DNA from 4 places in the Intrasporangium zincisolvens genome. Region 4 is predicted to be linked to each of the others. Evidence: predicted binding sites of a transcription regulator. Region 4 holds the regulator's gene; each other region holds the start of a gene.
The links. The regulator LexA, encoded in region 4, represses DNA repair genes until DNA is damaged. The targets are predictions, from matches to a motif close to TCGAACANNTGTTCGA.
Positions count from the first base shown of each region.

Region 1: recA (recombinase RecA) is a predicted target of LexA. The motif match lies at 1,429-1,444, and genes of this name have one in related genera.
Region 2: RY076_RS02415 (HNH endonuclease signature motif containing protein) is a predicted target of LexA. The motif match lies at 5,025-5,040, and genes of this name have one in related genera.
Region 3: RY076_RS17665 (HNH endonuclease signature motif containing protein) is a predicted target of LexA. The motif match lies at 6,204-6,219, and genes of this name have one in related genera.

Region 1 is NZ_JAWIIL010000002.1:817,986-825,549, forward strand. Features, by position in the region: gene RY076_RS08095 (DUF3352 domain-containing protein) at 1-944, opposite strand, end outside; gene RY076_RS08100 (DUF3046 domain-containing protein) at 1,099-1,350, shown strand; gene recA (recombinase RecA) at 1,621-2,664, shown strand; gene RY076_RS08110 (regulatory protein RecX) at 2,667-3,542, shown strand; gene RY076_RS08115 (YceI family protein) at 3,743-4,354, opposite strand; gene miaB (tRNA (N6-isopentenyl adenosine(37)-C2)-methylthiotransferase MiaB) at 4,602-6,119, shown strand; gene def (peptide deformylase) at 6,169-6,804, shown strand; gene miaA (tRNA (adenosine(37)-N6)-dimethylallyltransferase MiaA) at 6,801-7,564, shown strand, end outside.
Region 2 is NZ_JAWIIL010000001.1:528,605-536,168, reverse strand. Features, by position in the region: gene RY076_RS02440 (HAD family acid phosphatase) at 1-435, opposite strand, end outside; gene RY076_RS02435 (flavin-containing monooxygenase) at 640-2,433, opposite strand; gene RY076_RS02430 (helix-turn-helix domain-containing protein) at 2,541-3,707, opposite strand; gene RY076_RS02425 (DnaJ family domain-containing protein) at 3,827-4,330, opposite strand; gene RY076_RS02420 (DinB family protein) at 4,335-4,886, opposite strand; gene RY076_RS02415 (HNH endonuclease signature motif containing protein) at 5,048-6,412, shown strand; gene RY076_RS02410 (hypothetical protein) at 6,430-6,624, opposite strand; gene RY076_RS02405 (hypothetical protein) at 6,874-7,191, shown strand; gene RY076_RS02400 (GNAT family N-acetyltransferase) at 7,211-7,564, opposite strand, start outside.
Region 3 is NZ_JAWIIL010000007.1:128,257-135,820, reverse strand. Features, by position in the region: gene RY076_RS17690 (tryptophan-rich sensory protein) at 1-1,072, shown strand, start outside; gene RY076_RS17685 (lipase family protein) at 1,093-2,340, opposite strand; gene RY076_RS17680 (maleylpyruvate isomerase N-terminal domain-containing protein) at 2,519-3,103, shown strand; gene RY076_RS17675 (GlxA family transcriptional regulator) at 3,100-4,056, opposite strand; gene RY076_RS17670 (hypothetical protein) at 4,150-4,311, shown strand; gene RY076_RS17665 (HNH endonuclease signature motif containing protein) at 4,630-6,165, opposite strand; gene RY076_RS17660 (DMT family transporter) at 6,341-7,315, opposite strand.
Region 4 is NZ_JAWIIL010000005.1:333,486-341,049, reverse strand. Features, by position in the region: gene RY076_RS15925 (sensor histidine kinase) at 1-1,006, shown strand, start outside; gene RY076_RS15920 (alpha/beta hydrolase) at 1,025-2,791, opposite strand; gene RY076_RS15915 (hypothetical protein) at 2,788-3,093, opposite strand; gene RY076_RS15910 (LysM peptidoglycan-binding domain-containing protein) at 3,362-3,775, opposite strand; gene lexA (transcriptional repressor LexA) at 4,003-4,710, shown strand; gene RY076_RS15900 (hypothetical protein) at 4,833-5,738, shown strand; gene RY076_RS15895 (hypothetical protein) at 5,754-6,683, opposite strand; gene RY076_RS15890 (DUF6318 family protein) at 6,683-7,273, opposite strand; gene RY076_RS15885 (phosphotransferase) at 7,422-7,564, opposite strand, start outside.

The DNA of each region.
Region 1 (7,564 bases), on a different contig from region 4:
GCGTCGGCGCCGCGGACGAGGCCGGCGAGCTCGACGTAGTCGGCGTCGAAGCGCAGCGCGGCGGTGAAGCGGCCCTTCGCGTTCGCGGTGGGCACGGCCCCCATGCCGCTGGTGGCGCCGAGCTTCTGCAGCTCGGAAAGGCCTCGGCCCATGTCCATCCACGCCGACATGACGCCCTGCTCGCCGAGGGCGGACATGTCGCCGGTGAAGGTCGTGTTCTGGGCGAGGCTGCCCTTGGCCGTCGCCGCGAGCGTCGCGTCGCCGACGCCCTTGGGCGTGATGATGGCGTAGCCGTCCTTCATCCGCAGGTCGCTGTCCGACCCGCTGTCGCCGCACTTCTGCAGCTTGGTCAGCATCGTGCGAGCCGCGTCCTCGTCCTTGACCTGCACGGCCATGGCGATGTTCGGGGCGTCCTTGGTGCCGCCGGGACGCAGGGCGAGGCCGATGCGGTCACCGAGCCACGGGGCGATGTCGTTGTCGTAGTTGAAGGCCTTCATGCAGGCCTCGTTCGAGTCCTTGGCGGCGAGGTCCCACAGCTTCTTGCGGGGGTCGCCACTGCCGAGCGTGTTCTGGATCTGCGGCACCTTGCCGAGGAAGCGCACCGCTGCGATCTTCTGCCCGGCCGAGGGGTCGATGTCGAGCCGCACGTAGGCGTAGGCGTCGCCCGGCAGGACGTCGGCCGGCTGCGAGCCACCGCCGCTCAGCTGCTGCGCGGCGAAGACGCCGGCCCCGCCGAGCAGCACGACGGCCGCGACGCCGCCGGCGATCAGACCGGTGCGTCGGCTCTTGCCCGCACCCGGCGTCGACGGCTCGTCGGCGAGGCCGACGCCCTGGGCCGGGTCGGTGACCCCGGAGGCGTCAGCGGCGTCGGGGTAGGAGTAGGACTGCGGCACGGACTGCGGGCCGCCCGCGGGCCCGCCGGGGCCGTGGGATGGATCGGACATGTGACTGGTGCTCCCCTGGAGGTCGGTGTGCCGGCAGTGGCGCGGCGGAGAGACGATATCGCCTGCAGGCGACGGCCACGGGCGGGTTCGGCGAACCTGCGACGACCTCGTGACCCGGGCGGTTCCCGCAGGGGTGGGTGGCAGACTGGCGCGGGTGCGCATGAGTCATTTCTGGACCCTGATGGACGACGAGTTCGGGGCGGGGTACGCCCGCTCTCTCGCCCGTGACCACGTCCTCGGCTCGCTCGGCGGCCGGACCGTCGACCAGGCCCTCGCCGACGGCGAGCCGCCCCGCCGCGTCTGGGAGGCGATCTGCGAGGACATGGACGTGCCGGAGGCGCGGCGCCTGGGCCGTGACGAACGGGTCGCGCGCGGCGCCCAGGGCGGCCAGGTGGCCGGGCCGTGACGCCGGCTCCGTCGCGATCGGCGTCCTGATGGGCGTCCTGGCGGGCCCGGCGCGGCGACGGCGTGTCGATGCACGACTTCGAACACGTGTTCGGTACTGTTCTCCACAGGTCCGGTGTCGCCCCAGGCATCGTCCACAGGCCGTCTCGTGGTGAACCCCGATGTCGGCGCCGGCCCCTAACGTCTGACCCGACAACGGATCTCACGAGCGCCGTCGTACAGGGTCGAAGGCAGACGACCGCAGCGCAGACGGCAGATAGGTGGCCAGACAATGGCATCGGTGATGGACAAGGACAAGGCCCTCGCCTCGGTGATGGGCCAGATCGAGAAGAGCTACGGCAAGGGCGCGGTGATGCGCCTCGGCGACGACGTCCGCCCGCCGATCGAGGTCATCCCCACGGGGTCGATCGCACTCGACGTCGCGCTCGGCATCGGCGGACTGCCGCGTGGCCGTGTCGTCGAGGTCTACGGCCCGGAGTCCTCCGGAAAGACGACCGTCGCGCTCCACGCGGTCGCCAACGCCCAGAAGGCGGGCGGCATCGCCGCCTTCATCGACGCGGAGCACGCGCTCGACCCCGACTACGCCAAGAAGCTCGGTGTCGACACCGATGCGCTGCTGGTGTCGCAGCCCGACACCGGTGAGCAGGCCCTCGAGATCGCCGACATGCTCATCCGCTCCGGCGCCATCGACATCATCGTCATCGACTCCGTCGCCGCCCTCGTGCCGCGCGCCGAGATCGAGGGCGAGATGGGCGACAGCCACGTCGGTCTGCAGGCCCGCCTCATGAGCCAGGCGCTGCGCAAGCTGACCGGTGCGCTCAACAACACCGGCACCACCGCGATCTTCATCAACCAGCTCCGCGAGAAGATCGGCGTCATGTTCGGCTCGCCCGAGACGACGACGGGTGGCAAGGCGCTGAAGTTCTACGCCTCGGTCCGCCTCGACGTGCGTCGCATCGAGACGCTCAAGGACGGCACCGAGCCGGTCGGCAACCGCACCCGCGTCAAGGTCGTCAAGAACAAGGTGTCGCCGCCGTTCAAGCAGGCGGAGTTCGACATCCTCTACGGCCAGGGCATCTCGCGCGAGGGCGGCCTCATCGACATGGGTGTCGAGCACGGCTTCGTCCGCAAGGCCGGCGCCTGGTACACCTACGAGGGCGACCAGCTGGGCCAGGGCAAGGAGAACGCCCGCAACTTCCTCAAGGACAACCCCGACCTCGCCGACGAGATCGAGAAGAAGGTCAAGGAGAAGCTCGGCGTCGGGCCGCGCGTCGACAAGCCCGCCGAGGGTGCGGACGTTCCTGTCGACTTCTGATCGTGGGCTCAGCAGCAGGACGCCCGGCCCGGCCGGCCGCCGTCGACCCCGTGGTCGAGGAGCGGTTGGCGCGGGCCGCGGCGATCCTCGCCGAGGCCGAGGGCTTCGCGGGGGTGCACGGACCGGGAGGTAGCGCATCCTGGGGCGAGCAGACCGGCTGGAGCGGTAGCGCCCCGTGGGGCACCCGACCCGCGTCCGGCTCCGCCGGGTTCGAGAGCGCACGGCCGTCGCGCCGTGCACGGTCCTCGCAGCGCTCCGGCCCCGGTGTGGCCGACGCCCCGTCCTCCGGCGTCGACGAGGACCCGGGGGGCAAGCGCGGCCGCCGTCGGGGTGCCCGACGAGCGCGTGGTGGTGACGGCGCGCCGCCGCCCGACGCCACGCAGCAGGCGCCCGATGCCGACCCGGAGTCGGTGGCCCGCGCCATCGTCCTGCGCCAGCTGAGCATGGCACCGCGCAGTCGCGCCCAGCTCGCCCGCAAGCTGCGCGACCGCGGGTGCGATGACGATGTCGCGTCTCGCGTCCTCGACCGGATGGCGGAGGTGGGTCTCGTCGACGACGAGGCCTACGCGGAGATGCTCGTCCGGTCGAAGCAGTCCGGAAAGGGGCTGGCGCGCAAGGCACTCGCGCACGAGCTCCGCAAGCAGGGCATCGACCAGGACGTCGCTGAGGGGGCGCTGGAGCAGGTCGACGGCGACGACGAACGTGCCAAGGCCGAGGAGCTCGTCGCCAGGAAGCTGCGGACCATGCACGGCCTCACGCCCGACGTGCAGGCACGCCGGCTGGCCGGGATGCTCGCCCGCAAGGGCTACGCCGGCGAGCTTGCCTGGCCCGTCGTCCGTGACGCTGTCAACCTCGCGCAGGAGCACCAGCGCGACTGACCGACCGGCCGGCCGGATTGGCCGGGCGAGGCGACATGATCGACAGCAGCCGGCCGTCTGTGAGGGCGGGGTCGGGCATGACGAAGGGCGAGGACCATGGTGGTCCTCGCCCTTCGTCGTGGTGGCCCGCCGTGACCTGTCCAGGACGCCTGCTCCGGCGTCCGTTCAGGCTCGGGCGGGGTTCACCTTCAGGTGGAGGTTCAGGCCTGGGCCGGCACGACGGCGATCGCCGAGACGTCGAACTCGAGCTTGACCTTCTCGCTGACGAGGACGCCGCCGGTCTCGAGGGCCGCGTTGAAGGAGAGGTTCCAGTCGGTGCGGTCGATGGTGACAGCACCCTCGAAGCCCACGCGGGTGTTGCCGAACGGGTCCTTGGCCGAGCCGGTCTCCTCGAAGGGGATCGTCACGGACTTGGTGACGCCGTTGATCGTCAGGTCGCCGGTGATGTCCCACTCGTCGCCGTCACGCTCGACCTGGGTGGAGACGAACGTGACCTGCGGGTAGTTCGCGATGTCGAAGAAGTCGGGGGTCTTGAGGTGCCCGTCGCGCTGCTCGTTGCCGGTCGTGACGCTGGCGGCCTGGATGGTGACCGTCACCGAGGAGTTGGCCGGGTTGGCGGTGTCGACGCGGGCCGAGCCCTCGAACTCGTCGAACTGGCCGCGAACCTTCGTCACCATCGCGTGGCGGGCCGAGAAGCCGATGCGCGTGTGGCTCGGGTCGATCGTGTACTCGCCGGTGATGTCGTCGACGGCGACGGAGTTGGCCTCGGCCGGGGCGGCCTGCGTGGCGGCGGAGCGGTTGAACAGTCCCATGATCAGTCCTTCGAAGTAGTTGATTGAACTTTCAACGAAGTATGGCATTCACTTCGTTGAACTGTCAAGCAGTTGCTTCAACCCGGACCATAGTCCGGTTATTCCACCGTACGGTGAACGGCGGTCGACGTCCTGCTGAGCGGTGTCGGCCTCGGCGGAGGGGACCGGCTTGCCGCGCGGACGCCGTACCCTAGACGCGGCCCGCGCGCCGTTCGCGCGCCACCGGCCGACGCGACGGAGAAGGACGATGCCGAAGACCTATGACGTGCGCACCCACGGGTGCCAGATGAACGTCCACGACAGCGAGCGCCTCGCCGGGCTCCTCGAGACCGCCGGCTACATCGACCTCGCGAGCCTGCCCGCAGGGCAACGTCCGGAGGTCGCCGACGTCGTCGTCTTCAACACGTGCGCCGTGCGCGAGAACGCCGACAACAAGCTCTACGGCAACCTCGGCCAGCTGCGTCCGGCCAAGCAGAAGAACCCGGACCTGCAGATCGCCGTCGGTGGCTGCATGGCGCAGAAGGACCGCGGCGCCATCGTCGAGCGCGCCCCCTGGGTCGACGTCGTCTTCGGCACCCACAACATCGGCTCGCTGCCGGCCCTGCTCGACCGTGCGGCCCACAACCGCAAGGCGCAGGTCGAGATCCTCGAGAGCCTCGAGGTGTTCCCCTCGACCCTGCCCACCCGGCGCGACTCGGCCTACAGCGGCTGGGTCTCCATCTCGGTCGGCTGCAACAACACGTGCACCTTCTGCATCGTGCCGAGCCTGCGCGGCAAGGAGCAGGACCGCCGCCCGGGCGAGATCCTCGCCGAGATCGAGGCGCTCGTGGACCAGGGCGTCGTCGAGGTGACGCTGCTCGGCCAGAACGTCAACACCTATGGCGTCGAGTTCGGCGACCGTCTGGCCTTCGGCAAGCTGCTGCGCGCGTGCGGCGACATCGAGGGCCTCGAGCGCGTCCGGTTCACCAGCCCGCACCCCGCGGCCTTCACCGACGACGTCATCCTGGCCATGGCCGAGACGCCGAACGTCATGCCGAGCCTGCACATGCCGTTGCAGTCCGGCTCCGACGACGTGCTGCGCCGGATGCGTCGCTCGTACCGGAGCACGAAGTTCCTCGGCATCCTCGACACGGTCCGCGAGCACATCCCCGACGCCGCGATCACCACCGACATCATCGTCGGCTTCCCCGGCGAGACCGAGGCCGACTTCCAGGGCACGCTCGACGTCGTCCGGGCCGCCCGGTTCTCCAGCGCCTTCACCTTCCAGTACTCGATCCGCCCGGGCACCCCGGCCGCGACGATGGAGGACCAGGTGCCCAAGGAGGTCGTGCAGGAGCGCTTCGACCGGCTCATCGCCCTGCAGGAAGAGGTGTCGTGGTCGGAGAACCGACGCCTCGAGGGCCGTGAGGTCGAGGTGCTCGTCGCGCCGTCCGAGGGCCGCAAGGACGCCGAGACCAAGCGCCTGTCGGGCCGGGCCCGCGACAACCGCCTGGTGCACTTCGCCGTCCCCGAGGGCGGCGAGACGCCGCGGCCCGGCGACATGGTGACCGTCGGTGTCACCTACGGCGCGCCGCACCACCTCGTCGCCGACTCGGCGGTCGAGGGTGGCACCTACCGCGTCCGCCGCACGGCCGGCGGTGACGCGTGGGCCGCGTTGCAGGAGGCCCCGGCGGGGTCGCGCAAGCCGTCAGTCAGCCTCGGCATGCCGAGCATCGGGCGTCCCGCCACGACGGCGCCGAGCGCGCCGGCCTGCGCCGCCCCCTGACCTGCGGTCGGTTCGGGCGCTGGGCCCTCGTCATGCTTGACTTGGGCCCATGACCGTGCGCCCGATCGTCATCAGTGGTGAGCCCGTGCTCCACCGCTCCGCCGCCCTCGTCACCGCGTTCGACGAGGACCTCAGGACGCTCGTCGACGACATGCACGAGACGAACATCGCGGCCAACGGCGTCGGCCTTGCCGCCCCGCAGGTCGGCGTCGGGCTGCGGGTCTTCGTCTGGAAGATGCCGAACGACGACGGCGTGCCCGAGTCGGGCCACATCATCAACCCCACCGTGACCACCTCGAAGGTGCCGCAGGGCCGACCGGATCCCGACGAGGAGACCGAGGGCTGCCTCTCCGTCCCGGGGGAGTCGTTCCCGCTGCGCCGGGCCGAGCGCTCCCACGTCGTCGGCCTCGACGTCGACGGCAACCGCGTCGAGTTCGACGCCACCGGCTGGTTCGCGCGGTGCATGCAGCACGAGTACGACCACCTCAACGGCACGCTCTACGTCGACCGCCTCGACGAGCGTCAGTCGAAGAAGGCCAAGAAGGCCGTGCGACGCAACGGCTGGGGTACACCCGGCCACTCGTGGATGCCCGGGGTCGACGCCGACCCGTTCGGCCACGACGAGGTCGAGGACGCCGACGACGCGCACGCCCACCACGGCGAGCACGACGAGCTCGCCGGGTGACCGACCCGGCCGCAACGGCCCCCTCGGCCGGAACGAGCGATGAGTGCGCGGCGGCAGCAACGCCCCTCGTCGCCGTCGTCGGGGCGACCGCCACGGGCAAGTCCGACCTCGCGCTCGACATCGCGGAGCGGCTCGGGGGAGAGGTCGTCAACGCCGACGCCATGCAGTTCTACCGCGGCATGGACATCGGTACCGCCAAGCTGGCCCCCGCCGAACGGCGTGGCATCCCGCACCACCAGCTGGACGTCCTCGACGTGACCGATGAGGCGAGCGTCGCTGCCTACCAAGAGGACTCGCGCGCCGACATGGCCGCGATCCGGGCCCGCCGTCACCGCCCGGTGCTCGTCGGCGGGTCCGGCCTCTACGTGCGCGCGGCCCTCGACCGCCTCGAGATCCCGCCGACCGACCCCGACGTCCGGGCGCGGCTCGAGGCCGAGGCGGAGCGCGACGGCGCCGACACGATGCACGCCAGGCTGCGTGCCGTCGACGCCGACGCCGCAGCGCGCATCCTGCCCGGGAACGTGCGCCGCGTCGTCCGGGCCCTCGAGGTCGTCGAGCTGACCGGCCGGCCTTTCAGCGCCTCGATGCCGGTGCGCGAGCACCTCACGCCTGCAGTCGTGCTCGGGCTGCGTGTGGACCGCACCGTCCTCGGCGACCGGATCGACCGACGCGTCGACCGGATGTGGGAGCAGGGGCTGCGCGAGGAGACCGAGCGGCTGCTCCACGCCGGTCTTCGCGACGGGGTCACGGCGAGCCGTGC
Region 2 (7,564 bases), on a different contig from region 4:
GGTCCACAACGTCGTGTCGTCGGCGTCGAGGACGATGGCCGGCTTGTGGCCGGCCCGCACGGACTTCGCGTAGGCGTGGGCGAGGTCGGCGTCGAGGCGCGAGGTGATGCGGCCGAGCTCGCTGATGTACGGCGAGGACGTCTTGTTCGCGATGCCGGTCCCGGGGTCGCCGTAGTAGGAGTAGATCGTCTTCTTGACCGAGTCGATGTTGGGGATCGCCTCGCCGCCGACCTTCGCGCCGCTCGAGCCGTCTGGCGCCATGACGAACTGGGTGCGGGGGGTCAGCGTGCGGTCGGGCTGACCGGTGTGCGCCGGGCTGCCGTCGTGTGCGACGGAGGGGGCGGCGGAGCCGACGACAAGTGCTCCGACGACGGAGCCGACGGCTCCGACGACGAGCCCGACGCGTCGACCGGGGATGGTGCTGGGACGCCTCATACGGGATCACCTCTGGGGGCGGGAGTTCACGGACGCTTGAACGTATCCCCACGGGAGCACGCATGGGCCGTTGCGGACGCTATCGGGTGAATCCCAGTGCACTGTCAGAGAACTCGCAGCGCACATGGAGGAACGCACCGACGTCGCAGCCGGTGCGTTCCTCCCTCCCGACGCCGCGCCGGATGCCGCAGCGTGACCGCGGCGTCAGCTGAGGTGGTGCGTCGGCGCAAGGGCGTGCACCGGAGTGTCGAGGCCTTCGAGGCGGGCCTTGAGCTGCATCGCGAGGTAGCGCGAGTAGTGCCGCGACTGGTGCAGGTTGCCGCCGTGGAACCACAGGTTCTCCTGCTGGGTGGGCTTCCACATGTTGCGCAGCTCGCCCTCCCACGGGCCGGGGTCCTTCGTCGTGTCCGAGCCGAGCCCCCAGCACCGGCCGACCTTGTCGGCGACCTCCTGGCTGATGAGTCGCGCCGCCCAGCCGTTCATCGAGCCGTAGCCGGTGGCGTACACGACGGCATCGGCCTCGATCTGCGTGCCGTCGGTGAGGACGACGGCGTGCTCGGTGAGGTGGTCGACCTGGCCGCGCACGAGCCGGATCGCGCCCTTGGCGACGAGCTCGGAGGCGCCGATGTCGATGTAGTAGCCGGAGCCGCGCCGCAGGTACTTGAGGAACAGGCCGGAGTCGTCGTCGCCGAAGTCGAGGTCGAACCCGGCCGCCTCGAGCGCGGCGTAGAACTCCTTGTCCTGCTCGCGGATCGCGTCGAACGCCGGGCGCTGCACGTCGGGCAGCACCTTGTACGGGATCGACGCGAAGACGAGGTCTGCGGTGTCGGCGTCGATGCCGTTCGCGACGGCCTCCTCGGAGTAGAGCGGGCCGAGGACGGTCTCCATGAGCGAGTCGGACCGCACGATGTGGGTGCTCGACCGCTGGAGCATGATCGGCTCGGCACCGTTCTGCCACAGGTCGGCACAGATGTCGTGGGCCGAGTTGTTCGACCCGACGACGACGACGCGCTTGCCGGCATAGCGAGCGCCACCCGGGTGCTTGCTGCTGTGGTGCTGGTCGCCGGCGAAGACGTCCTGGCCGGGGAACGCCGGCACGTTGGGGATGCCGCTCATGCCGGTGGCGAGCACGAGGTGCGTCGGGGTGAGCACCACCTCGCGACCCTCTCGGGTCACGTGCACGGTCCACTGCTTCGACGCCTCGTCGTAGCTCGCGGACGTCGCCTCGGTGTTCGACCAGTAGTCGAGCTCCATGATCTTCGTGTAGCTCTCGAGCCAGTCGCCCATCTTGTCCTTGGGGGTGAAGACGGGCCAGTGGTCGGGGAACGGCAGGTAGGGCAGGTGGTCGTACCAGACCGGGTCGTGCAGGCACAGCGAGTGGTAGCGGCTGCGCCACTGGTCACCGGGCCGCGGGTACTTGTCGACGACGAGCGTCGGCACGCCGAGCCGCTTGAGCCGCGCGGCGAGGCCGATCCCGCCCTGGCCGCCGCCGACGACGAGGACGTACGGCTGCGCGTCGCTGCCCCACGCGTCGACCTGGCTGGTGCGCCGGTCGAGCCAGTTCTCGGTGGACACGTTGACGCCGTGCTCGGCGCCCCGGACCCGCTGCGGTCCGGACGGCTCGGGGAAGTCCTTGAGCGCCTGCGCGCTCGTGAGGATCGTCCACCCCTTGCCGTCCCGGACGCGGACGAGGCCCTTGCCGGTGAAGGTGGCGTTGCCGTAGGTGAACCACGCCTCGCCGACGCCGTCGGCCTCGCTCTCGGAGGTGACGACGAGGTCGGTCGGCCACGCGTCGGGCCCGACGTCGTCGAGCATCGCACCGATCGCGTCACGGCCCTCGGCGGTGTGCAGGTTCCACGTCATGCTGATGAGGTCGCGCCAATAGCACTCGTCGCCGAACAGCGCGGTGACCCGGCCGCTCTCGCCCGAGGCGATCGCCTCCGCGAGGTCGCCGAGCCATCGTCCGGCCGGCCCGGCCTGCGTCGTGTTGTCCGCCATCGCCAACTCCTTTGTCCACGTCGGGGCTGATGGGGCGACGCTAGGTGCGGGCGCAGGGCGGCCGACAGCGTTGCAGAGGGTTGCAGCGCTCTGGACCCGGCCGCGCGTCAGTCGCGGACGGAGGCGGGGACGGCGAGGCGGTACGGGCGGCTCTCGAGGAGGCCACCGAGTCGCTTGCGCAGCCGGGACATCTCGGCGCGCACGGTGACGGCCGTCGTGGCCCCGGACAGGTGCCCCATGAGGGCGGTGACGCCGAGGCCCTCCGGGTGCCGGACGAGCAGCTCGACGATCTCGAGGTGGCGCTCGCTGAGCGGGATCTCGGTGGTCGTGCCCTCCGAGGTGAGCAGGGCCCGCGGCGTCGGGCGCCGCACCACCTCGAGGCTCGCGACCGACGCATCCTCCCGGAGCACCCAGCCGCCCGCGACCTCCTCGGCCACGACGTGCCCGAGCTCGGGCACCCACAGCGACCCGGCCCGCAGGCCGCTCGGCACCCAGGGACGCTCGCCCAGGCCCCAGCCCTGTGCCCGCGCCACCCAGCCGTGCCGGTCCACGACGACGAAACGCCCACGCGTCGTGAGGGACTCGCTGGCCCGGGCGACGCGTCGCAGGTCGCGCTCGTGCTCGCCGGCGAGCTTCTGCACGGCCTCGCGCACCGCCATCGACACGAGCATGAGGGTGTGCGGGTGGGCCGTGCGGAAGGCGCCGCTCAGGGTGACCACCCCGAGCGGCGTCCGGGCCCGGCGGTCGACGACCGGGGCACTCGTGCAGACCCAGGCGTGCTGGTCCTCGCGGGCGTGCTCCGGGCCGAAGATCTGCACCGGGCGCAGCTCCTCCATCGCGGTGCCGAGCGCGTTGGTGCCGACGTCGGACTCGCGCCACCGCGCGCCCTCGACGTAGCCGATGCCCTCGCTGCGGCGCCGGACCAACGACGGGCCGAACATCCACAGCGGGTAGCCCTCGTCGTCGCTGATGACGAGCTCGTTGCCCGCCTCGTTCGCGAGCGGCAGGAGGCGCTCCTTGAGCAGCGGCACGACCGAGCCCAGGACGCTGGAACGGTCGCGCCGCGCGAGGAGGGCGTCGTCGGCGATGGGCAGCGAGACGCGTCCGGCGTCGGCCGGCTGCCGGCCCCACGACCGGGCGACGACGCCGCGCACGTGCGGCGGCACCTCACGCGTGCGCGACCAGTCGCGGTGCAGGCGCAGCAGGTCACGCGCCTTGGCTGCGGGGTCCTCGAACGCAGTCAGGGCGGCCTCGAGTCCACTGGCTGCAGACATGCGCACCTTCGCGACGGGTGCCGCGGCGACCGGTGGAGTCAGCGCGACACGGCTCCCCGTGATGGTGACACGCAGGGCGCCGGTTGGGTAGGGCTCCTCAGCCGCCCGCCAGTTGCCTGTCAGCCGCGGCCGAACAGGCGCGACCACCACGATCCGGCCGGCTGCCGGGCGGACGCGGCGGCGGCCTCGCGCTCCTCGCGGGCGGCGCGCAGCTGCTCCTCACGCTCGTCGCGCAGCACCCGCCAGGCGGCGACCATCTCGTCGACGTCGAGCGTGCGGGCCAGCATCGGCGGCAGGTTGCCGACAGCGGGGCGCAGCCGGTCGGCGAGGACGCGCTTGTTGAAGTCCTCGACGATCTCGCGCACCTGTGCCTCGGTGCGGACGTCGGCGAGGGCCTGCGGGTAGCCGGCCGCCTCCTTGCGCAGGGCCAGCGCACCGGGCAGGGCCCCGCCGAGGTCGAGGTTCTCGCGCTGCGCGAACCGCTTGACCCACCAGTCGGGGTCGCCCGAGTCGCCCAGGTCGAGCGGCTTGCCGGCGCCGGGCAGGTTGTCGAAGTCGCCCCGCTCCTGCGCCTCGCGGATCTGTCGCTCGACGGCGCTCTCCCAGTACGGCTGACCGGACATGCCCTCACGTTAACCCGCGCGCGTCGCCCCCTGCTGTTGACACCTCACCCACCGCACCGTCGTGCAGCTCACGCCAGATGTCGAGGTGCCCGGCATGCCGGGCGTACTCCTGGATCAGGTGCAGCAGGACCCACTGGAGCTGCGGGGCGGACTCCACGTCGGTGAAGCGCCCGCCGACGGCCGCGCGGTCGGTCAGCTCGTGCGCCTCGGCGATGCGCCGGGTGTCCGCGCCCGCGCGTCGCACCCGGGTGGCCAGCTCCTGCACTCCAACCGCCGGCGACACCCAGCCCGCATCGCGCTCGGAGGCCGAGGCGTCACGCCACGGGTCTGGCAGGTCTTCGGCCTCGAAACCCCATGCCATCCAACGACGCTCGACGTTGGCGAGGTGGTTGAGCAGACCTGCCGCGGTCCACTCGGAAGGGACGACACTGTCCTGCAACATGTCGGCATCGAGGCCCTCGACCCTGCCGATGACGACGTCGCGGTAGAAGTCCAGGTAGTCGAGGAGCAGGCCGCGCAGGTCGAGCGTGCTCGCGGGTTCGGGGAACCGGGTCATGGCCATCCTCCATCGTCACCCGACGCGGGTCCGGACGTCGATCAAGGACTAGCGATCAGACCGGCTTTCCGCCGTGCCGCCTGACGAAACGGACTGGAGTCCAAAGGAATTGGGTGTGGGCAACCCTTTCCTCTCCATTCGAACACCTGTACGATAAAGGTATGTCGCAAGCAGTGATCGAGCAGGACTGGGACCTCGTCGCGTCCCTGGCTGCCGACCTGCACGACGCGCACGGCCGGCTCGTCGACGCCGTGGCGGTGGCGCTGGTGGAGGGGTCGTGGCAGGCGGCCGGGATCCGTTCGCCGGAGCACTGGCTCGTGGTCCGGGCGGGTTTGTCGCGGGGGCACGCGTCCGCGGTGGTGCTGATGGCCCGCCGGGCGGGTGAGCTGCCGGAGACCGCGGCGGCGCTGCGGGACGGGCGGATCAGCCTGGACCAGGCGGCCGTCGTCGCGCGGCACGCGCCGGCGGCGTTCGATGCCACGGTGGCGGAGTTCGCCCGGCACGCGACGGTGCCGCAGCTGCAGCGTTCGGTCGCCCGGTACGACTTCACCCTCGAACCGCGGACCTTCGACGAGGAGGGCCGGCTCCTGCCCGCCGAGCAGGACCCGGCCGCGAAGCCAGAGGTTGTCGAGCCGGCCACGTTGTCGATGGGCGTCGACGCGGATGGCCGGTTCCGGCTGCGGTACGACGCCCCGGCCGAGGTCGGCGAGCTCGTGAGGGCGGCCCTCGCGGAGGCGAAGGACCACCTGTTCCACGCCGTCACCGACACCGCACACGGCCACGACGGCGATGACGCCCAGCACCAGTGGGACCCGTACACCGATCCGGCCACCACCCCCGGCCCGCGACGCATCACCTGGGCCGATGCGCTTGTGCTGCTCGCGACCCGGTCGCTGGACGTCGGCACCGAGAAGACTCCGGCGCGTCGGGCTAGATACCGGGTGCAGGTGCACCTCGACACGACCGGTGGCTGGCTCACCGGCACCCCGCGCCTGCCGCGGCACGTCGTCGACGGGCTGACCTGCGACGGCACCCTGGTCCCGGTGTGGGAGACGCAAGGCCACCCGGTCAACGTTGGGCGCACCCACCGCGTCGTCCCGCACCGCACCCGCGTCCTCGTCCTGGACCGCGACCGCGGCTGCCGGTTCCCCGGCTGCCCGGTCAGCTCAGCCGACTACCTCGAGGTCCACCACCGCGTGCACTGGCGCGACGGCGGCCTGACCGACCTGAACAACCTGCTGTGCCTGTGCACCTTCCACCACGACAGCCACCACCGAGGCGAGTACGCCATCACCGGCGACCCCACCACAGCGGACGGGCTCCGGGTCGACACCCGGCAGGGCTGGCCCATCGGCCCACCGACCCGATCACCCCAGCCATCGCTCGACACACCCGTCGGGCCGCCGCCACGGCCCCGCCGACCACGACCACGCCTCGGCCGCAGCTACCCCGCCCCGACCGGCGGCACGCTGCACCTGCACCTCGTCGACCTCCACCCCTCCGGGGCGTCGCCACCTCCGGGCTGATGGCCGGGTTCGACCGACTAGCCGGCCTGCAGCTCGCGGAGCACGGGGAGCTCGAGGTCGGCCGGCGAGGCGCACGCGTTGGTGCAGGCCAGCGCGGGCTCGCCGTCCTGACGGTCGATGCGCCACGCGGTCCCGCCGTGCACCGGCTCCGCGGTCACCGTGACGACTCCGCCGCACCCTTTCGTCGGGCACGGGATGCTGATGGTCTCCATGCCCGCCAGCGTCTCGCGAACACCGCCTGACCGTGACCGGTTCGCCCCCACGTGAGGATCCGTTCCGCAACGTCATCAGCACCAAAGCGCGCTCCGGGCTGTCACCATGCGGACATGACAGGGGTTCGGAAGCGGGTTCGGATGGGGGTGCTGGCGGCGCTGGTGGTGCTCGGTGCCGGAGCCGGCGGCGTGTGGGCTTACGAGGCTTCGCAGCCGAAGCCACCCCAGCGACCGTTGCCCGCAGCGGGCGTGTCCCTCCGCGACGCCGCGACCGCGTACCTCGACGCCGCGGTGCGGCAGGACTGCGGTTTCACCCGGGCCATGACGGTGCGCGAGGAGCTCTTCGCCTGGTGCACGTCACCGACGATGACCTCCTACGGCGACCTCGGGGGTCCGACGGTCCTCACCGCCGAGCAGGCCGGTGGCGAGGAGGAGCAGTGCGTGCCGTTCCGCATGACGAGCACCGAGAGCCGTGACGGGTCGATGCAGGCGGGCGAGCAGCCGTGGAGCCTCTGCTTCGTCAGCACCCCGGTGGGGTGGCGCGTCGCGAACCAGGGCCAGGGCTGACGCGTCGGGGACCGGTGGGTCAGAGCTCCTTGCGGAGGTGGACGTCGTCGGAGTCGGCGGTCGGCACGCCCTCCCAGCGGAAGATCTCGCGGTAGCCCTGCTTCTCGTAGAACCCGGGCGCCTGGAAGGTGAACGACGTGACGAACACGTGCGTGCACCCACGTGCCCGGGCCTCGGTCTCGAAGTCGGCGAGCAGCCGCTCCCCCAGGCCCTGGCCGCGCGCGTCGTCGCGCACCCACGTCATGCCGATGCCGGCGGCGACGCCCCACGTCCAGCCGCTGACGCCGGCGGCGAGCTCGCCCGACGCGTCGAGCAGGCGCACGGTCAGCTCGCGGGCGGCGGGCGTGCCGACGGTCGCGGCCGCGTTGACCAC
Region 3 (7,564 bases), on a different contig from region 4:
CCTCGGCGGGCTGCACCCGTCCGATGAGGAGCTCTCGCCACACCTGGCCTCACGGGTCGAGGTGGGGCGGATCCTGCTCGACTCCGGCGTGCCGACGGCGGTCCTGCAGGCGGCCGTCGTCATCGGCGACGGGTCGGCGTCGTTCGACATGCTCCGTTACCTGACGACGCGGCTGCCGGCGATGGTCGCGCCGAAGTGGCTCGACAACCGGATCCAGCCGATCGCCATCGACGACGTCGTGACGCTGCTAGCGGGCGCGGGTTCCCTTCCGCCGGAGGTGAACCGGACCTTCGACATCGGCGGTCCGGACGTGCTGACCTACAGGGAGATGATCGGACGGTTCTCCGACGTCACGGGGCGGCGGCGTCCGGTCGTCGTGACGGTGCCGGTGCTGACGCCGCGGCTCGCGAGCCACTGGGTGGGGCTCGTCACGCCGATCTCGGCCGGGCTGGCGAAACCGCTGGTCGGCAGCCTCGTGCACGAGGTCGTGGCCAAGGAGCGCGACCTCGAGGGCTACGTCGAGCTGCCCGGCGGCGCGACGCCGTTCGACGACGCCGTGCGGTCGGCGATGCGGACGGTGCCGCGCGACACCGCGGTGCGCAACGCCGTCATCGCCGGCGCGGCCGTCGTGGCGTGCGCCGTGGCCGGGTCGGTGGCCACGAAGCCCGAGTCGCGCTGGTACCGGTCGCTGGACAAGCCGTCGTGGCAGCCGCCGCCGCTCGCGTTCCCGCTCGTGTGGACGGCGCTCTACGCCGACGTCGCGGCCAGCGCGGCCTCGACGCTGACGGCTCTCGACCGCGCGGGAGACGCGTCCGGCCGGTCCGCCTACCTCAAGGCGTTCGGCACCAACCTCGCCCTCAACGCCGGGTGGAGCTGGGTGTTCTGGCCGGCTCGGCGGCCGGGCCTGGCCGCCGTCGAGTCGGCGCTGCTGACGGCGAGCGGTCTCGACCTCGCGCGTCGCTCGGCCCAGGTCAAGCGCCCGGCCGGCGCGGCCCTGCTGCCCTACGCGGCATGGTGCGGCTTCGCGACGGTGCTCTCGGCCGCGATCGCCCGGCGCAACCGGCGCCGCTAGAGCCACCAGCAGTCGGAGGGCTAGGGCAGCCCGGCCACGCGCGCCTCGAGGAAGGCGAACTCCGTGGCGAACGACGGCACCGCGCCGCCGACGTGGGTCGGGGTGAGGCTCGGCGAGAAGGAGACGTTCGCCCCGAGGCGGCACCAGTCGTGGGCGAGGCCTCGGCCGACGGCGTAGGGGATGACGTCGTCGGCGAGCGAGTGGGTCACGAGCACGGGGACGGCAGGACGGATCCGCCCGAGGCGCTGCTCGGCGAGGATCGTGCGGAACGGCTCGGCCTGGGCGAGGTCGTGCAGTGTTCGCCCGTCGGCGGTGAGGTCGGAGGAGCGGGTGAACGCGTGCAGCCCGATCGACTCCGCGACGCACTCCCCCTTCACGGCGGCCACGACCTCCCGCCCGTGGGCGTTGAGGTAGTCGTCGAGGGGCAGGTCGTAGGCGGCACCGAGGCCGGCGACGGCGTAGAGGGCGAACGCGGCGTAGAGCCCGCCGTCGAGGTGGTCGGCGACGGCGACGAGGTCGGCCGGGACCGCCCCGGCGACGGCGCCGCGGACGTGCAGCTCGGGGGCGTAGGCCGGGGCGAGCTCGACGGCGGCAGCGGTGGCGCCGCCGCCCTGGCTGTACCCGGCGAGGAGCACGGGTCCGTCGGCCGGCAGGCCCGAGTCCGGGAGCCGCTGCGCGGCGCGCACCATGTCGAGCACGGCGTGGGCCTGGGACACGCGCGTCATGTACGTGTGGGTGCCTGGGGTGCCGAGGCCCTCGTAGTCGGTGAGGGCGACCGCGTAGCCGCGGGCGAGCAGCCCGCTGACGAAGGCACCCTCGTACTCGGAGCCGGCCGCGAGCTGCCGGCTCGGGGCGCAGCGGTCGGCCATGCCCTGGGTGCCCACGGCGTAGCCGACGACCGGGCGGCGGCCGGGGCCGACCCACGCGCCGGGCGGCACGAGCAGGGTCCCGGTGACGGCGTCGGGCCGGCCGGCCCGGTCGCGCGAGACGTACATGACGCGCGTCGCACGGTCGGTGGAGGGCACGACACGGAGCGGGTCGAGGTAGAAGGTCATCGCCTCGGACCGGATGACCGTGCCGGGCGACCCGACGACGGTGGCGGGCGGGTCGTAGAAGCCGCCACCCACCGCGGTGGAGGACGCGCTGGGTGGCGGCGGCGTCGCATCGGGTGCGGCCGAGGCCGGTACGGCACCGCCGGTCACTCCCCCGAGGAGGACGAGGACGGCGGCAGTGGTGCGGACCGGCAGGAGGCGGGCGGCACGGCTCACGGCGAGGCTCCTTCGCTTCGACCGCAGCCAACCTACTGGGGGTAACCGCCGCTGTCCTGTCGAAGCTACGCTGGCGTCGTATCCGGCTCTCTAGTGCTGGAGACATACGACCGAAGACGGCGGCATCGAGGTCCTGTCACCCCGGCCGGGCGTCGGCGCGCGCGGCTACGGTCGGGACATGTCATCGATGAGCGAGCTCGTGGGGACGGCGACCGAGGAGCTGCGGCGGGCGCTGACGCCGGCCGCCGAGGCCGACTGGTCCGTGGCGGCCGGAGATGTGGAGTGGTCATGCCGGCGGACGGCCGCACACATCGCCGACGACCTCTTCTCCTACGCCTCGCAGGTCCTGGCCCGACCCGTCGCGGGCTACCTGCCGGTCGAGGCCGTCATCGAGGAGCGGGGCACGAACGCGGAGGTGCTCGACGTCGTCGTCATGTGCGGCGACCTGCTGCGCCTTGCCGTCGACGCGGCGCCGCTCGAGGCCCGGGCCTGGCACCCGTGCGGAATCTCGGATCCTGACGGGTTCGCCGCGATGGGCGCCCTCGAGACGCTCGTCCACGGCTACGACATCGCACGTGGGCTCGGCGTCGAGTGGCTGCCGCCCGACGCGCTCTGCGCTCCGGTGGTCGCGCGGCTCTTCCCTGACGCGCCCGCCGGCAGCCCTGCCCAGGTGCTGCTGCACTGCGCCGGACGACTCCCGCTCGGCGATCGGCCCCGCCTCACCGAGTGGCGGTGGGACTCGACGGTGCGCGTCGGCGCCTAGGCCGGCTCGCGGGTGAAGGTCCGCCGATACGACATGGGCGGGACGCCGATGCGTCGTTGGAAGTGGTGGCGCAGGATGGCGGCGGTGCCGAACCCGCACTCGCGCGCGATCCGCTCGACGTCGAGGTCGGTCGTCTCGAGCAGGTAGCGGGCGCGCAGCACCCGCTGGCCGGTCAGCCACTGGTGCGGTGACGTGCCGACCTCGGCGGCGAACCGCCGCGCGAACGTGCGCTCGGACATGGCGGCCCGGCGGGCGAGGGAGGGCACGGAGTGCTCCTCGTCGAGGTGCTCGAGGACCCAGTCGAGAACGTCCTGGAGGGAGTCGCAGGACTGCTCGGGGACCGGCGTCTCGACGTACTGGCGCTGGCCGCCCGCGCGGTGCGGGGGCACGACCATGCGGCGGGCGATCCGGGTGGCCACCTCGGAGCCGAGCTCGGTGCGCACGAGGTGCAGGCACGCGTCGATGCCCGCGGCGGTGCCGGCACTCGTGATGACGCGTCCGTCCTCGACGTAGAGGACGTCGAGGTCGACCGTGGCGCTCGGGCAGACCTCAGCGAGCTTCGCCGCGTAGCGCCAGTGGGTTGCGACCTCGCGGCCGTCGAGGATGCCGGCCGCGGCGAGGGAGAACGCCCCCGAGCACACCGAGAGGACCCAGGCGTCGCGGTCGACGGCGTCGCGGAGCACGTCGAGGACCGCGGGGTCGAAGGGTCCGTCGACGGTGCCGGCGGGCACGGCGACGAGGTCGGCGTCGCGCGCAGCCTCGAGCGGGTGGGTCGGGACGACGCCGATGCCACTCGTCGTCCGGTGGACCTCGCCTGGGCGTGAGGAGCAGACGCGGAAGTCGAACGCGGGGACGCCGTCGTCGGTCCGGTCGATGCCGAAGACCTCACAGAGGACGCCGAGCTCGAAGGCGGCGACGGGTTCCTGGACGACGACGGCGACGGTGCGCAGCATCTGACGAGTCTCGCACGAGACTGGCAGGAAATGAATGGGGTACGTCAGTTCTGCCACTCGTGGCGGCATCTTGATCGGCGGAGGATTTCTGCCATGGACATCATCATCGTCATCGCCCTCATCGCCCTTCTGGCCGCCGCTCTCGAGCCGGCCCACCGCCGGACCCACGGCCTGCCCCGCGCACCGTTCGGAGCCGACGCCGAGCTCGACCGCGACACCGCCCGAGCCCAGCACGACCTCAGCCTCCTGCGCTGACCCGCCCCACACCCTCCGACGACCCGACCGCACGACCTGGCCCGACCTAGTTGCTGCGGACTGTCGGCCGCTTGGAACCTCGTTCCGCCGCCCGAAACACCTCCCTGCCAGGCAGGGAGGACAGGGAACACCCAGGCAACAAGCGCAGCCGTCGAGCGCACCATGCACGAGCCTGACACCGCGACCAACGCGTCGTTAGCGACGCGGTCCGCGACAGCACCCTCGACCCGCCTGCAGGCGACAAGTCGCGCAAAGTCGACAGACGCCCCGTAGGCGTTGGCCATCCCAGCCGGACAGCACGTCACGTACTGCTTTGTGTCAGAAGGGTGGCGGTTCGGGATCCGGATCGGGTTCTGGCCGGGGCGGGCCGGTTCCGATGCCAGCGCCGGGGTCGGCGAGGGCTTCGCGCCAGTTCTTGGGAAAGGTGATGTAGTCGCGGCCGGCCAGGGTGGTCCATCGGATAGGGCCGCCCCCGCCAGGAGTGGTGTCGCCGCCGGGGTCTTCGCGTCTGGCGGTCCAGGCGCCGGCGGTCTTGGGGTGGTGGCAGCCGCGGGACAGGGCCTGCAGGTTCGAGACTCGGGTGGGGCCGGTGGGCCAGGGGGTGATGTGGTCGAGGTCGCAGCGGTCGGCCGGGACCTGGCAGCCGGGGGCGCGGCAGATGCCGTCGACGGCGCGGACGTGTTCGACCATGGCGCGGGTCGGGGTGTACCGGTCGGTGGACAGCTGCAGCGCGGTGCCGGTGTCGACGTCGACGGCGAGGCGCTGCCAGATCGACCCGGGGGCGGTCATGATCGCTCGGGCATGGGTGGCGGTGACCCAGCCGTGCCCGGGCAGCTCGCACGCCGTGTCCGCGGTGCCGGTGGCGACCTCGAACGGGACGACGATCCGCACCACCGCGGCCGGCGCGCTCGCGGTCGGGCCTTCAGGGGTGGTGCCGAAGAGGGCGAGGTCGGTGAGCAGGTCGGAGCGCAGCTGGTCCAAAGTGCGCTGGTCGCCGGCGGCGCGGGCGGCCCGGGCGAGCGCGTCGACGCGGTCCAGCACGCCGACGACCCGTTCGGCCGTGGCGGTCAGCGTCAGGACGCCCATGCCGTCCTCGGTCAGGCGCCCGAACCCGCCCCGGCGCAGGGTCGCGGCGGTGCGGCGTTCGTCGGTGCCGCGGTGGTCGGCGGCGGTGACGGCGCGCCGCAGCCGGGTCCGGAACAGCCGCTGCGAGGCGACCGTGCCGTCGGGGGCCGGGGCCAGGACGGTGGCTTCCAGGGCGGGCAGGGCCGCGTCAGGCAGGTGACGGGTCTCGGCGACGACGGTCACCGCCCGGTGCAGGCTCACCGTCCCCTGGCGCAGGCCCGCGTGCAGGACCCGGTGCCGGCGCACCGCGAGGGCCAGCTCGAGCCGCCGGGACACCTCCGCCTGGCCGACCCCGGTCGCGCTTGCGATCTCGTCCGCGACCAGCCGGTCGGTGCTCAGCGGCACCGGCGTGGCGGTGACCATGCGGGCCAGCTGCTGCGCCTGGATCGTGTGCAGCGCCGCATACGCCTGCAGCAGCCTGCTCTCCAGCCGCGCCTTGGCCCGCTCCAGCGCCTCGACCTGCGACAGCACCCGGTCACCCCACGCGTCGAGCCGCTCGTCCCGGAACCCGACCGGAGCAGCAGCAACGAGACTGCCCACCCGTGAGCCCGGGACCGGCACCGGCACGCCGGGTTCGAGCACGACCACCGCGCCCGACCCGCCCGGTCGGGTCACGCCAGCGGCACCCGGCCCGCCCTCACGGCACAACCGGTCGGCGGCGAGGATGCGCCGGACCCGAGCCAGACGACCGGGCACGCCCGGCGCGGGCGGCGCGTCGAGGTAGGGCATCGCCGCCCTCCTCTCGCCAGGTAGTCTCTTCCGTCAATTAGAACACATGTTCGAGTTAGATGAAAGAGTTGTCACCATGCCCGATTGCACGACCGATCCTGTCGCACAGGCCGGTTCGGAGGCGCACACCGACGGGCAAGCAGCCCGGACGTCTTGGCGAGGAGCGCGGAAGCAGCTAGGAGGCACGCACCTTCGGCCGGGACTTGCGTCGGGTCAGCAGAACGCCTGCGATGCAGAGGGCGCCACCGAGGAAGGTCAGCGCCGGCGGCACCTCGTCGAGCAGCACCCAGGCGATGAGGGTCGCGATGAACGGCACGAGGAACGTCGTCAGGGTGACCGTGCCGGCGTTCCCCCGCGCGAGCACGTAGGCCCACGTCGTGAAGGCGATGGCGGTCGGGAAGACCCCGAGGTAGGCGATCCACAGCAGCGACGACGAGTCGCCCGTGCGCACGACGTCGACGAGCTGGCCGGTCCACGGCAGGCAGGTCACGGTGCCGATGACGCACGCGATCCACGTGACCTCGGGCCCGGGCAGTCGCCCGAGGAGCGGTTTCTGCGCGAGTACCCCGATGCCGTAGGTGACCGCCGCGAGGACCGCGAGCCAGACGCCGACGAGGTCACCCGAGCTGCCGGTGGAGAACCCGCGCGCGATGACGACGACGCCGGCGAAACCGACCGCCATCCCGATGAGCAGCCACCGCGTCATGACCTCACCGAGGAACACCGTGGCAAGCAGCGCGACGATGATCGGGCCGATCTGGACGATGAGCGCCGAGGTGCCGGCGTCGATGCGTCGCTCGGCCTCGTTGAGGGCCAGGTTGTAGATGCCGAACCACGCGATGCCGCACAGCAGCAGGAGGGGCCAGTCACGCCGGGCCGGCCACGTGCGCGGCCGGCGGAAGACGAGGACCGCGAGCGCCACCGACGCCACGAGGAGCCGGCCGAGCGACAGCGCGCCGGCCGGCACGGAGTGGCCGAGGTGGCGGATCGCGACGAAGGCGGACGCCCACAGCACGAGCGTCAGGCTCATCGCCCCGAGCACGAGCCATCGGTTCGACGCCGGCTCGGCAACCGCGCGCGCGGCATCGGGCGAGGACGCGTCAGCAGGGCGTTGCTGGGCGTCGCGACTGGGCTGCGCTTCGAGGCTCACCCGAGAAACCTAGGCCCCGGCACCGACAGCACGCCGCCCCTTTTCCGGACAGCCACCCACAGCATCTCGCCACATGGCGGACGCGAATTCCTACTCATCCACTTCCATAAGTTATGGTTGCAATCGTGGAAACGTGCAGTTATGTGATGCCCAGCGCCCCGGAGCGATGTCGCACGGCTCGTTGAGCCGACCCCCATCCCTCACCTCCGACCCACTGCGCCCGCGCCGTCACCACCGCATCCACGAAAG
Region 4 (7,564 bases):
CGTCGTGCTCGACCGGCCGGAGCCGGTCGTCGTGCGCAACGCCGCGATGGACGAGCGGTTCCGCGACAACCCGTTCGTGACCGGCCTCCTCGGCGACGTCCGCTTCTACGCGTCCGCTCCCCTGACGACGCCCGGGGACGTCATCATCGGCCGGCTGTGTGTCTTCGACGGCGAGCCGCGGACGCTGACACCCGAACAGGAGCACGCGCTCACCGTCCTCGCCGACCGGATCGTCGACGTGCTCGAGCTGCGGCTGCGCAGTCGCGAGCTCGAGGAGTCGCTGTCCGACCTGACCGCTGCCCGCGACGAGCTCCGCCGCTCGAACGACCTGCTGTCGGTCTTCGCCGGTCAGGTCAGCCACGACCTGCGCAGCCCGCTGTCGGCCATCATGGCCAGCGCGGAGATGCTCGGGCAGCGCGAGTCCGTCGTCGAGGACCCGCTGGCCACACGCCTGGTCGGCACGACTTTCCGGGCCTCGACGCGGATGGCGGGGCTCATCGAGGAGATCCTGACGCACGCCCGGGTCGGGGCCCGCCTCGAGCGCACCGAGACCGACCTCGACGCCGTGCTCTCCGACGTCCTGACCGACCTCGGGCCGAGCATCGAGCACGCAAACGCGACCGTCATGGCCGAGCCGCTGCCGACTCTGTGGGCCGACGGCGCCCAGCTCTACTCGGTGCTGCTCAACCTCGTGTCGAACGCCCTCAAGTACACCCGTCCGGACGTCGACCCCCTCGTCACGGTCACGGCGGTCGAGCACGCGGACCGATGGCGGATCACCGTTCAGGACAACGGGGCCGGCATCGACGAGGCCAGCCGCGAAAGCGTCTTCCAGCTTTTCACCCGGGCGTCCACCGCTGTCGAGGGCAGCGGGATCGGGCTTGCCACGTGCAAGCGCATCGTCGAGGTGCACGGGGGATCCATCGGTGTCGACCCGGCTCCCGAGGGTGGGTCCCGGTTCTGGTTCGAGCTGCCCACGACCCCTCCCGCCGTCGGCGGAGCCTGACGCGGCCTTCCGGCCCGTTCAACGCGACGCGAGGGCACCCGCCACCGACGTCGCCAGCCTGATCGCCACCTCCGCAGGCGGTGGCGGCATCGTCGGCATCGTGATGCACGACCGTTCGACCGGTGTCTGCTGGACCACGAGGTCGCGCCGGCCGACCGCCACCGCCACGAGGTTGTCTGTGCTCACGGTGCCCGCCCGCAGGTACTGGGTGTGGCCCGCTGACGTCCGTGACGGGTCGTCGGCGCCCGAGCCGATTCCGCGCCAGAGGTTGCAGGGCGCGGTCGGGTCCTTCAGCGCGGTGGTCGACAGCGAGACGGCTCCGCTGACGGTGTCGGGGTGGCGTCCGAACAGCGGCCACCCGGGGTGGGCGACGACGTCGTGGCCTCCCTCGAGGACGTTGAACGACCCGGCCTTCAGGCCGGTGCGCTCGATCCGGTCGAAGGGGACTCCCGGCGATCCGAACACGGCGACGTCGTCGATCGGGCTGTCCAGCAGCAGAGCGTTGCCCGCCAGGACCGACCCGTACGAGTGCGCCCACACGGTCTGGTGCACGGGCTCGTCGCGCGCTGCTCCCAGACCGGTGACGAAGGCGGCGAGCTCATCGGCGTTGTCGCGGGCGATCTTCGGGTTGAGGACGCTGCGGTCGCGGGACGTCACGATCTCGTAGGGCTGCGGAGCCTCGTACCCCATCCACGTCACGATGGCGGTGTCCGCGCCCTCTCCCTCGCGCAGAGCCTGCTGACGCAACGGCGTGAACCAGTCGTCGTACCGTTCGAGGTCGTCGCGGGCCTTCGTCGACAGCCCGCCGACGAACGTCACCACGTGCTCGGCCGTGTCGACGTCGCCCTGCGCGACGACGACCTTGACCTGGCTGCCCCTGGCGTCGAGGAAGAGGAGGCGGCGCAGGACGCCGTCCCGTCGCCCGAGGACTGCGCGCACGGCCCGCAGGTCCTCGACCCGGCGCCGCGCCGGTGCCAGCACGTCGACCCCGAGCACGTTCGCGGGCTGGTCCCGCTCGGCGGCCAGGGCAGCCGCTGCCGCTCGCTCGGCCTCGGCGAGGAGAGCGAGGTTGGCCTCGTGACGCGCCGTCGCCGGGATGCCGTCCCGCGGCCCCAGCCACTGGGGGTGGTCGCGGACCACGGACCTGCGCTCCGCGTCGGTGAGGCAGCGCCACCAGGCCGCCGACGCGTAGGCGCCACTGGCGTCGTGGAGCACCACCGGCGGCGCGGGGACGGGAAGAACGCCCCCGGCCGCGAGCACCGGCGCCGCAGCCGGACCACCACGCGCCGCAGCCAGCAGGTCGGCGGCCAGGCGGGCATCGACATCGGCGGCGAGACGGACGGCCTGTCGCAGGTAGGTGTGCACCTCCTCCCGCAGCAGCACGTCTCGGCGGGCCTGGTACGCCTCGAGCACCGGGTCGAGGCCGGCGGCACGGACCGGCAGGAAGAGGGTGCCCTCGTGGTCGACCCACGCGCCGTCGGCGGCCGCGCGCTCGTCGGCCCGGCTGAGCAGGTCCTGCGCGGTGCGGACGCGGTCGGCCGCCTGCCCCAGGCAGATCGACGACGCGGCGAGGCAGGCGCCGAGCCGGCCGAGACCGGCGACGAGCGCCGCTGCCTGGGCGGCCGCTGCTGCCGCGGCCGGACCGGACCAGCCACGAGCGCGACCACGCAGGAGCCTGATGACGACCGCCTCGACGTCGAGCCGGCACCTCTCGAGTCCCTGCGCCGCGGCCAGGAGAACCTCCGGCCTGCTCGACCGGATCCGACCGACGTCGAGCGTCGTCACGGGGCACCGCCGGCGGACCCATCGGAGAGGGACGCCGCCGCCGTCCGTTCGACGGCCTCGTACAGGCTGGAAGCCGCCCCCAGCGCGGAGCCGAGACCGAGCAGCTCGAGTCGAGCGTCCCGGAACCTGTCGCGCCACGCTTCGACGAGACGCGGTGTCGACGCCGCGGCCTCCCCGCTCGGAAGCCCTGACGACACCGCCGCCACCACGAGATCGGCACGGATCGACGCGAGCCGCGCCAGCGCAGCCTCGATCTCGGCCGCTGCGTCGCCGACGGTCGTGGGGTCCACCTCGTAGCGCATGCCTACTCCTTCCTGAGATCCCCACGGTAGGAAGGACTTTCGGATCGCAGACTTGGCTATCCACAGAGGTCGCGATCGGCCGGCCGTAGGCGTCAGGTCGTCCACAGGCGAGCCGAGCAGGCCGGTGACAGCAGGACGCCGCACCCGGAGAGGGGTGCGGCGTCCGGGCGGACCGGCGGGGTCGAAGCGCCGGGCACGCCAGCCGCTGGAGGTGGAGCCAACGCGGCTGTCGGAGATCCGCGCGACACGAACGCGCGCGGAGGTGACGTCAGGGAACCGGGATGACGAGGCGCTGGCCCGCGTGGATCATCGACGTGGAGAGTGAGTTGGCCAGCTGGATCTCGGCGACCCCATCCGAGACCGGAAGGCCGGGCAGCTCGCGGGCGGCGATGCCCGACAGCGTCTGGCCCGGCTCGACCGTGACGGAGCGTGGCGCATCGGCGGCCGAGGCGAGCTGACCGGCGAGGCCCAGGCCCAGCGCGACGAGCACCGCCGTGACGAGCAGCGTCACGACGAGGCGCCCGAACCGCGTCAGGCGCAGGGGCGGCTGCTCGGCGCGTGCAGCGCGCACGGCCTCACGGCCGGTGGGAACGAGAACGAGCTGCGGCCTCGGACGAGGAACGGAGTCCCCCGACTCCAGCTCACGCTGCTGACGAACGGCCTCAAGTGCGACGACGCTCATGCTGACCTCCCCTTCCTGCTGGCTTGCGAACATGTGTTCGATCGAACGTCTGTACGATTTGTAGCACGTATGTTCGAGGAAGTCGAGACACGCATCGAACACGTGTTTGGCAACTGTGTTCGAACCCCGTAGGCTTTCCTCACACCACCAACCACACCAGTCACCACTGACACTGGGTCCGCAGCGACCCGGATCACGGGCTCTGGGCCGGCGACGAAGGGGACACCATGGGCGTGACCGAGCTTCCCGACCGCGACAAGGGCGACGGCCTGACGATGCGGCAGCGACGCGTGCTCGAGGTGATCCGCAACTCCGTCGACCGGCGCGGCTACCCGCCGAGCATGCGCGAGATCGGCGAGGCCGTTGGCCTGGCGAGCCCGTCCAGCGTCAGCCACCAGCTCGCCGCGCTCGAGCGCAAGGGCTACCTGCGCCGCGACCCCAACCGCCCGCGTGCCCTCGAGGTCGTCTCCCCCGACGCCGCCGACGAGCCCACGCGTCGCGGCCGGTCCGCCGGCTCCGGGCGGCACGACGTCGAGACCGACGCCGGCGACACGCGTCCGGAGGCCTCGTACGTGCCCGTCCTCGGCAAGATCGCCGCGGGCGTCCCGATCACCGCGGAGCAGGTCGTCGAGGACGTCTTCCCGCTCCCCCGCCAGGTCGTCGGCGAGGGGCAGCTGTTCCTGCTCAAGGTCCAGGGCGACTCGATGGTCGACGCCGCCATCTGCGACGGTGACTGGGTCGTCGTGCGCCAGCAGCCGAACGCCGAGAACGGCGACATCGTGGCCGCGATGCTCGACAACGAGGCCACCGTCAAGACCTTCAAGCGCAAGGACGGCCACGTCTGGCTGCTGCCGCACAACGCCGCCTACGACCCCATCGACGGCGACGACGCGACGATCCTCGGCAAGGTCACCGCGGTGCTGCGCCGCATCTGACGCCCATTCCTCGCTCTGACGCCTCCCCTCTCGACGCGCCGCGGACGTTCCGCGGCGCGTCGCGGCGTATCCGGCGGCTGGGTTCGCCACTCTGAGAGACACACTCGCCTCAGGAGGACGCCATGTCAGACCGTCCGGACCGCGACGTCGTCTTCACCTACCGCTACCTGCGCGGCGGCATGGTCGCGATGCTGCTCATGCTGCTGCTGTCGGTCGTCCTGCAGTGGTGGTGGGGCACGAACGGGACGTGCTGGCTCGGCTCGATCAGCGCGTACTACTTCACGCCGTCCCGCACGGTCTTCGTCGGCAGCCTCTTCGCGCTCGGCGCCGCGCTCGTCGTCTACAAGGGTCACTCGCCGGCCGAGGACGTGCTGCTCAACTTCTCCGGGTTCATGGCCTTCGTGGTCGCCATGGTGCCGACGGTGCCTGACGAACGATGCAGCACGGCCGGGTCGACGAACCCGTTCGCGTTGTCGACGGCGGCGATCTCCGACGCGGTCAACAACAACGTGTGGGCGCTCATCGCCGTCGGGTTCGTCGCGCTCGTCGTGACGGTGTCGCTGCGACGCGACGAGCTGGCCGACCCCGCCCGGCGCCCACCTCTCCGGACGACGCTACTGACGGCCGCCTGCAGCGCCGTCATCATCTTCGAGCTCGTGCTCTTCCTCGCCCTGCCCGACCGGTTCATCGCGCTGAGCCACGGCCTGGCGGCCGCGACGATGGTGGCCGGGGTCATCGCGGTCATGGTGCTGAGCGCCTTCCGCGTCGAGGACCGGCACACCTCGACCGACGAAGCGCTGACCTACAAGCGCTGGTACCTCGCCATCGCCGGCACGCTCGCCGTGCTGCTGACCGTCACGGTCGTGGCGCACCTGACCCTGCACGGGTTCGACCACGTGATCCTCATCGGAGAGGTCATCATCATCGTGCTGTTCTGCACCTACTGGATCGCGCAGACCAAGGAGCTCTGGGACCTGCGTGACACCGCCGAGGTCGAGGCCCGCAAGGTCGACGCCGTCGCCGAGTGACCGGCCGCGGACGCGTCAGTTGCGCACGAGGACGCCTCGGGCCTCCTTGACGGTGATCGGCGTGCCGGGCTGCGGGACGGTCACGGTGTCGGGGATGGCGATCCACGCCCCGCCGTTGATCCGGAAGTCGGCGCCGAAGGTGACGTCGACGCGCGAGGTGTAGGTACCCGGCTCGCGGTAGGTATGGATGACGTCGCCGTCGGGATAGACACCGCCCGGTGAGGTGGTCGGGCCCTCCCTCGTGCCGTCGCCGAACCGGTAGACGTAGCTGACGAGCTTGGGCCGGATCTCGACGCGGTAGCCGAACATCGTCGCGGGGTCGACGAGGTCGATCTCGCCCGGCTCGAAACCGGCGCTCGCCCAGTCGACCTTGTAGAACGTCTTGAGGTTGACGAGGGTCGTGTTCCCCTTTGGCTGCGTCGAGATCGCACCCTTCGCCCACGGCGTCCGATGAAACGCCTCGGCAATCATGTCGATGGTGGGTATCGGGTCAGCATCCGGAACCAAGTTGGGCAGACAGGTGGAGCCGACGTAGGCCCAGATGTTCTTGCCCGGCGTGTAGGGGGCCGGCCACTTCGCGGCTGGGAGCGCCTTGCCCTTCTCGTCCACCCACATCCGATACACATCCGTCAGGGGCCCGCCCCCAATTTCCGGATTTGCACTGCTGCAAGCTGTGCGCGCCTGTTCATAGCACGCGCTACTCGAGTCTCGGCCGCCCGTGTCGCAGCCAGGCCGGGCTGAACGGTACTTCCAATGTGGTCCCGGTTTGGACATCAGCTGCTGATATTCGCGATTGAGGGCCATGAGCTTATGGCGGAGCAGGTTGACCTCACCGCCTTCCTGGGACACTCCCCCGCCCACGCCGCCGATGCCGAAGGCGACGTCAACGCTGATCAAAACCAGCATGAGGGCGAGCAGCACCGAGCGGCGTGCCCGGCGAGGCATCACAACCCCTTGACAGCGGAGACGGACCAGCCTGCGCTGCCCCAAGCCAAGTGGATCATCGTCTTCAGTGTCTTCGGCTCTTCGCGATAGACGACATTGTTCTTGGCATCTACGACCTTGGTGCCGAGCACGCCCAGCCATGTCTCTACGCGCTGGTCCTCGGGGTTGCTGCCGAGCGCGCTGACTTTGGCAGGTTGGATGGCTGGGCCGACGTAGTGCTGATTCTTGGTCCGCATTTCCTGCGCATCCGCAACGAATGAAGCGCACGCCTTCGAGGATTTCGAACAGAGCGCTTCGATGCGCTCGGGGTCGGGCCGAACCCAAGCGACGTTGACAGTGGCGACGAAATGCTTGACGAAGGCTTCGGCGCCGGCTTTGTCCTTGGTCTTGGCGGCGTCGGGGAGGCCGGCCGGGAAGGCGGGGCCGGCGCTTGTGGTGCTCGTGGTGCTCGGCGTCGACGTCGTCGTGCTCGCCGTCGTGGACGGCACCGTGGCACTCGCGGCGCTCGTCTGCGGCGGTGCCGGGTCTCCCCCGGAGCACGCCGCGAGCGCGGTCACGGCCAGCGCCAGCCCGGCGGCGGCCCACGTCATCCTCTGGTGTCTCAGCACGACTCTGGTCCCCTGTTCGGCGAATCTGTGCCCTGCCCACCGGGCGCAAACGGGCGAAAACGTCATCGAACGCTCCCACAGATCCTGCCCCAATTGCACCTCGGACGACCCTGGCCGTCCACAGCCTGCGTCAGGACAGCGGCGTCGCGTCCCCGACCGCCGCGAGCCACCAGGCCGCAGCGTCGCCGTGCTCGGCCAGCTCGGCCGGCGTCATGGTTGCCGTCACGCGCAGCCACGACTCGACGCGTCCGAGCCGTCCCAGCCGTTGGGCCG